DNA from 2 places in the Xanthomonas medicagonis genome. Region 2 is predicted to be linked to the other one. Evidence: predicted binding sites of a transcription regulator. Region 2 holds the regulator's gene; the other holds the start of a gene.
The links. The regulator FliA, encoded in region 2, starts transcription of late flagellar genes. The targets are predictions, from matches to a motif close to TAAAGTTTNNCNNNCNNNGGCCGATAA.

Region 1 (3,350 bases), 900 kb from region 2:
GCGCGCCTGGCGCAGCTCGGCCGATTCGATGCCGTGGTCCATCGCGTTGCGCACCAGGTGGGTCAGCGGATCGGCGATCTTCTCCACCACCGACTTGTCCAGTTCGGTGTCCTCGCCGTTGACCACCAGGGCGATGTCCTTGCCCAGTTCGCGCGCCACGTCGTGGACCACGCGATGGAAACGGCTGAAGGTGCCGCCGATCTTGACCATGCGCAGTTGCAGCGCGCTTTCGCGCACTTCCTCGACCAGGCCGGCCAGGATCGAGGTGGATTCGAGCAGTTGCGCGTCGCCGGTGCGCTGGGCGTTGGCGCCGGTGCTGGCGACGGCGATGATCAGTTCGCCGACCAGGTCGATCATGCGGTCGAGCTTGTCGGCATCGACGCGGATGGAGCCGCCTTCCTGCGCGCGCGCGGCGCCGCCTTCGGCACGCGCGGCGGGCGCCTTGGCGGCCGCCGCGGCGGGCGCCGCCGGAGCGGCGAGGGCAGGGGCGTCCGCAGCCGGTTCGGCCGCGCCGAAGTTGGCGAAATCGTCGGCCTGCGCGTGGCCGCCGGCTTCGGCGACCAGCAACGGCAGGTCCAGGTTGGCGGCATCGCCGTGCGGATCCACCGCGACGACGTGCAACTCGCAGTCGTCGCGGACGAATTCGAAGATGTCCTCGATCGCGGCCTGCTGCGCGTCCGAGCGCAGCAGGATGTCGAAGCCCAGGTAGCAAGCCTCCGGGTCCAGTTCCGGCAGCGCCGGCACGCGTTCGTGGCGGGTGCGCACCGCTTCCAGCGTGCCCAGGCTGCGCAGGCAGCGGATCAGGTGCAGCGGCGAGTTGCCGAAGCGCAGCGCATCGCTGAACAGTTGCAGCGCAATGCGCCAGTAGCCGGTGTGCGCCGTGGCGGCCGTCGCCGCGGCGGCCACCGTGGCCACGGGGACCGCCGCCGGCTGCAGATAGGTCTGCAGTCGCGCCAGCAGCGGCGCGCCGTCGGCGGCCAGGGTGGCTTCGTCGGCATCGGCGCCGGCCGCCGCTTCCACCAGCGCACGGATATGGTCGCAGCAGGCCAGCATCAGCTGGATCAGCTCCGTGTCCAGCGCCAGCGTGTTGTCGCGGACCAGATCGAGCACGCTTTCCACGACGTGGGTGAAACCCACCAGTTGCGCCAGGTCGAACAAGCCGCCGGAGCCCTTGATGGTGTGCGCGGCGCGGAAGATGGCGTTGACCGCGTCGGGACCGGCTTCGCCGCGTTCGGCCTCCAGCAGGTTGCGTTCCATGTCCTCGAGCAGGTCGCGGCTCTCGGCGATGAAGGTCTGCAGCAATTGGGCGAGATTCATGGGCGGGTGCCGATCAGTGGAAGGTGGCGTTGGCGCACGCGAGCGTGTCGCGCAGGCCAAGCAGATCGAGTGCGTCGTTGACCGGCGCGCTGCAACCGTCGAGCTGGAACGGACGCCCCAGCGCGCGCAACGCGGCCTGCGTGGCCAGCAACAGCTGCACGCCGGTGGCGTCGATTTCGGTCACCGCTTGCAGCTGCAGGTGCAGGCCACCCGGATGCTCCAGCGCCGGCAGCAGCAACGGCTTCAGTTCGCCGGCGCGGCGAATGGTCATGTCGCCTTCCAGGCTCAGTTGCAGCGGAGGAGGCGGGGAGTCCGGCGAGGTCGAGTGCATGGCGTGTCTCCGAAGCGAGCGGTAGAACGGCGAAAGAGCGGCCGCGGCACGATGTGAAGACGGCGTGCAGATGGCGGTGTAAGCAGATATCGGCGCCTTTCGGGAATATTTAGGCCGAATGCCACATTTGTCTCGCTAAGCCTTGACATGGATGAGCGGTTCAGATGCAGAACCGGAAATGCATTCCAGATGGCCTTGGCGTCGCTGCCTGGCGAGGAACCCAATGCATGCGCCATGCCAATACGCCGCTGCTGCGGCGCAACGAAAAACGGCCGGAAAAACGGCCGTCGTTCTTCACATGGAGGAGGAGGCGCGCCAGGAAGTCGGCGCGCGGCGCGCCCATCGCGGGCGCGCCGGTGCTGTCGGCTCAGCGCGGCGACAGCGCCGCGAGCAGGCCGCGCGCGGCGTTGAAGCGATCCGCGGCCTCGGGCAGCGGCAGCTTCACCTTCAGCTTGTCCGGGCCGTCCATCGCGTACAGCTTGGGCTGCTTCTGGATCATCTGGATGATGGTCATCGGATCGACGTTGGGCTTGGCCTCGAACACGATGCGGCCGCCGAGCTCGCCCAGTTCCAGCTTGCGCACGCCCAGCGTGTTGGCCTGCAGCTTCAGTTCGGCGATCGCGAACAGGTGCTTCACCGGATCCGGCAGCAGGCCGAAGCGGTCGATCATCTCCACCTGCAGTTCGCGCAGGGCCTCGGTGTCGCGCGCGCTGGAGATGCGCTTGTACAGGGTCAGGCGGGTGTGCACGTCGGGCAGGTAGTCGTCCGGGATCAGCGCCGGCACGTGCAGTTCCACTTCGGCGCCGCGCGCTTCCTCGCCGGCGTCCAGGTCCGGCAGCTTGCCCTGGCGGATGCTGCGCACCGCGCGCTCCAGCAGTTCGGTGTACAGGCTGAAGCCGACCTCGGCCATCTGTCCGCTCTGGTCCTCGCCGAGCAGTTCGCCGGCGCCGCGGATCTCCAGGTCGTGCGTGGCCAGGGTGAAGCCGGCACCGAGTTCGTCCATCGAGGCGATCGCGTCCAGCCGTTTCTGCGCATCCGGGGTGATGCTGCGCCGGTCCGGCACCAGCAGGTAGGCGTAGGCGCGGTGGTGCGAGCGGCCGACGCGACCGCGCAACTGGTGCAACTGGGCCAGGCCGAAGCGGTCGGCGCGGTTGATGACGATGGTGTTGGCGTTGGGGATGTCGATGCCAGATTCGATGATCGTGGTCGACAGCAGCACGTTGAAACGCTGCTTCTGAAAATCCAGCATCACCCGTTCCAACTCGCGCTCGGGCATCTGCCCGTGGGCGATGCCGATGCGCGCCTCCGGCACCAGTTCGCTCAGCTCGCGCTGCATGCGGCCGATGCTTTCCACGTCGTTGTGCAGGAAGTAGAGCTGGCCGCCTCTGCTGAGTTCGCGCTGGAACGCCTCGCGCAGCAGCGCGTTGTCCCAGGCGGTTACGAAGGTCTGCACCGCCAGCCGGTTCGGCGGCGGGGTGGCGATGATCGACAGGTCGCGCAGCCCGGCCATGGCCATGTTGAGCGTGCGCGGGATCGGCGTGGCGGTGAGGGTGAGCAGGTGCACGTTGGCGCGCATCGCCTTCAGCGCCTCCTTCTGGCGCACGCCGAAGCGCTGCTCCTCGTCGACCACCACCAGGCCCAGATCCTTGAACTTCACGTCCGGCTGCAGCAGGCGGTGGGTGCCGATGATCACGTCGATGCC
Region 2 (3,350 bases):
CCTGCGGCGTGGCCGCGGGCGGCGCGTCGCCATGCAACTGGTCCAGCAGCGCCTCGAATTCGTCGTCGTCGATCAGGTCGTCGCCGGCGCCCGCGGCCTTGGCCGGCGCGGCGGCGGGCTTGGCCGCCACCACCGCCGTCTCTTCGCCGCTGGTGGCGAACTGCGCGATCAGCGACGCCGGCGCGCGCGGCGGTTCGTTGCCGCTGCCGAACGCGTCGAGCATCGACTGCAGGTAGTCCAGCGACTGCTGCGCGGCGTCGAAGTGCCGTGCCTGCAGGGTGGCCTGGCCGGCGCGGGCCTGGCCGAGGGTGTCCTCGGCGGCGTGGCACAGCTCCACCATCGGGGTGATCGCCAGGAAGCCGGCGCCGCCCTTGAGCGTGTGGAAGCCGCGGAACACCGCGTTGAGCTGGCCGCTGTCCTCGGGCGCCTGCTCCAGCGACACCAATTGCTCGCCGAGCCGGTCCAGGATCTCCTGGGCCTCGATGATGAAGTCGGCAGCGATGTCGTCGGGTACGGCGCTCATAAAATTACAGTCCCAGTCCTGACAAAAGGTCGTCGGCGTCGTTCTGCGACACGCCGTGACGGTCCAGTCCGGCCAGCGCGGGGCCGGCCAGGCCGCCGTCGGCCTTCTTGTTGTCGTCCTTCGGCGGCAGTCCCAGCGCGCCGAAGCCTTCGTGCACGCGGCGCACGATGGTGGCGACGCGGCGGATGATCTGCCCGGTCAGGTCCTGGAAGCTCTGCGCCAGGGCCATCTCGGTGAGGTTGTGGCGGATCTTGTCGAGGATCTCGCTCTGGTCGCCGCTGAGGCCGCCGGCGCTGAGCTGGTTGGCCAGCGCGCGGCATTCCTCGGCCAGGTCCAGGGTGCGGTGGCTGGCCTGTTCGGTCATCTCCACCACGTGGTCCAGGCGCGAGCAGGCGTCGTCCAGTTCGCCGGCCTCGCTGGGCACCACCGGCAGTTCGCCGAGCGCCTGGCCCAGGTCGCGGGCGAGCCGGCTCAGGCCCTGCATCATCGGTCGCGTGCGCCAGGCGGCGAGGGTGTCGATCTCCCTGCGCCAGCCGGCCTCGTCGCCGTTCTCCAGCGCGTCCAGGGCGCCTTGCAGGCGTTCGATCAGGGCGGTACGTTCGGCGGTGGCTTCCATTTAGGCGGTCGCTCCCAGACGTTCGAAGATCTTGCCCAGCTTCTCCTGCAGCGTCTGCGCGGTGAACGGCTTGATGATGTAGCCGTTCACGCCGCACTGCGCGGCCTCGATGATCTGCTCGCGCTTGGCCTCGGCGGTCACCATCAGCACCGGCAGGTGCTTGAGCTTGTCGTCGGCGCGGATGTTGCGCAGCAGGTCGATGCCGGTCATGCCGGGCATGTTCCAGTCGGTGACCACGAACTCGAACGGTGCCGAGCGCAGCGCGGCGAGGGCGCTGTTGCCGTCTTCGGCCTCGGCGGTGTTGGTGAAGCCCAGATCGCCGAGCAGATTCTTGACGATGCGTCGCATCGTCGAGAAATCGTCCACGATCAAAATCCGCATGTTCTTGTTCACCGCTTACTCCTTGGGTCTTATTCTTCGTCTTCCAGGCCGGCGTCGGCCGCTTCGAACGCCTTGAGGCGCCCGCGCAACCGGACCGTGGCCTGGCCGTGGATCTGGCACACGCGCGACTCGCTGACACCGAGCACCGCGCCGATTTCCTTCAGGTTCAGTTCCTGCTCGTAGTACAGCGACAGCACCAGCTGCTCGCGTTCGGGCAACTGCGCGATCGCCTTGCCCAGCTCGCGGCCGAATTCGCTGCGTTCCAGCATCTGCTGCGGATTGGGGCCGCCCTTGGCGATGGTGTCCAGTTCGCCATGGTCCTCGACCCGCGACTCCAGGCTCAGCACCTGGCCGCGTGCGGCATCTTCCATCAAGCGCAGGTATTCGGGAAGCGGCATGTCCATCGCCGCGGCCACTTCGTTGGCGGCGGCGGCGCGGCCGGTGCTCTGCTCGATCTTGCGGATCGCCGAGGCGGCGTCGCGGGCGCGGCGGTGCACCGAGCGCGGCACCCAGTCGCCGCGGCGGATCTCGTCGATCATCGAGCCGCGGATGCGGATCGAGGCGTAGGTCTCGAACGAGGCGCCCTGGTCGGCATCGTAGCTGCGCGAGGCCTCGATCAGGCCGATCATGCCGGCCTGGATCAGGTCGTCGATCTCGACGCTGGCCGGCAGCCGCGCCGCCAGGTGGTGGGCGATGCGCCGCACCAGGTCCGAATGCTGGGTGATGTAGTCGTTGGCGCTGTTGCGCTGCACGGCGCGGTACTGGGCGGCGGCGTTCATGCGGCGACCCCCCGCTGGATGATCCGTTCGACGAAGAACTCGACGTTGCCGCGCGGCGCGGTCGGGGCCTGCCAGCGCGCGGTGCGGCGGGCGATCTCGGCGATCGCCTGCGCCGACGGGCTGGACGGGTAGGCCTTGACCACCGGCTGCTGGCGCTGCACCGACAGGCGCAGCCAGTCGTCCTGCGGCACGCAGCCCAGGTAGTTCAGCGACACGTCGCCGAGGAACTTCTCGCACACCCGGCTCAGCTTGTCGTACAGCAGGCGGCCTTCGTTGAGGTCGCGGACCATGTTGGCCACGATCTGCACCCGGTCCACGCCGCGTTCGCGCGAGAGCACCTTGATCAGGGCGTAGGCGTCCGTGATCGAGGCCGGTTCGTCGCAGACCACCACCACCGCGTCCTGCGCGGCCTGGCAGAAGGTCAGCACGCTGTCGGTGATGCCGGCTGCGGTGTCGATGATCATCACGTCGAGCTCGCGCTGCAGCTCGGAGAACACGTTGACCAGGCCGACGTGCTGCGCCGGCGGCAGTTCGGCCATGTGCCGGCGGCCGGAGGCGGCGGGCACCACCATCAGGCCGTTGGGCATGTCGATCAGCACCTCTTCCAGGGTGCAGCGCCCGGCGACCAGGTCGGCGAGGGTGAACTTGGGGGTCAGCCCGAGTAGCACGTCGACGTTGGCCAGGCCGAGGTCGGCGTCCAGCAGCAGGGTGCGCTTGCCCATGTCGGCCAGCGCCATGGACAGGTTGACCGAGATGTTGGTCTTGCCGACGCCGCCCTTGCCGCCGGTCACGGCGATGGTGCGCACCGGGCCCAGCGGCTCGCTGCGCGTTGCCGACAGGGGGAAGGCATTGGTCAGGTTGACGTAATCACGCGACGGCATGGGTCTGCTCCGGAGTACAGGGCTTATCGGCAGCGCGCCGCAAATCTTCAAGGCGCAATACCAGGCTGGCGGCGTTGGCGCGGTGCAGGTCGTCCGGCACGCGCTGACCATCGGTCACCCAGGTGATGGGAAGCCGGTGGTCCGCGACCACCGACAGGGCACTGCCAAAC

Region 1: AB3X07_RS08010 (STAS domain-containing protein) is a predicted target of FliA. The motif match lies at 1,735-1,761, and genes of this name have one in related genera.

The regions. Positions count from the first base shown of each region.
Region 1 is NZ_CP162488.1:1,887,858-1,891,207, forward strand. Features, by position in the region: gene AB3X07_RS08005 (chemotaxis protein CheA) at 1-1,317, opposite strand, end outside; gene AB3X07_RS08010 (STAS domain-containing protein) at 1,331-1,648, opposite strand; gene mfd (transcription-repair coupling factor) at 2,016-3,350, opposite strand, start outside.
Region 2 is NZ_CP162488.1:2,784,839-2,788,188, reverse strand. Features, by position in the region: gene AB3X07_RS11775 (chemotaxis protein CheA) at 1-523, opposite strand, end outside; gene AB3X07_RS11770 (protein phosphatase CheZ) at 528-1,139, opposite strand; gene cheY (chemotaxis response regulator CheY) at 1,140-1,532, opposite strand; gene AB3X07_RS11760 (RNA polymerase sigma factor FliA) at 1,550-2,299, opposite strand; gene AB3X07_RS11755 (MinD/ParA family ATP-binding protein) at 2,296-3,180, opposite strand; gene flhF (flagellar biosynthesis protein FlhF) at 3,167-3,350, opposite strand, start outside.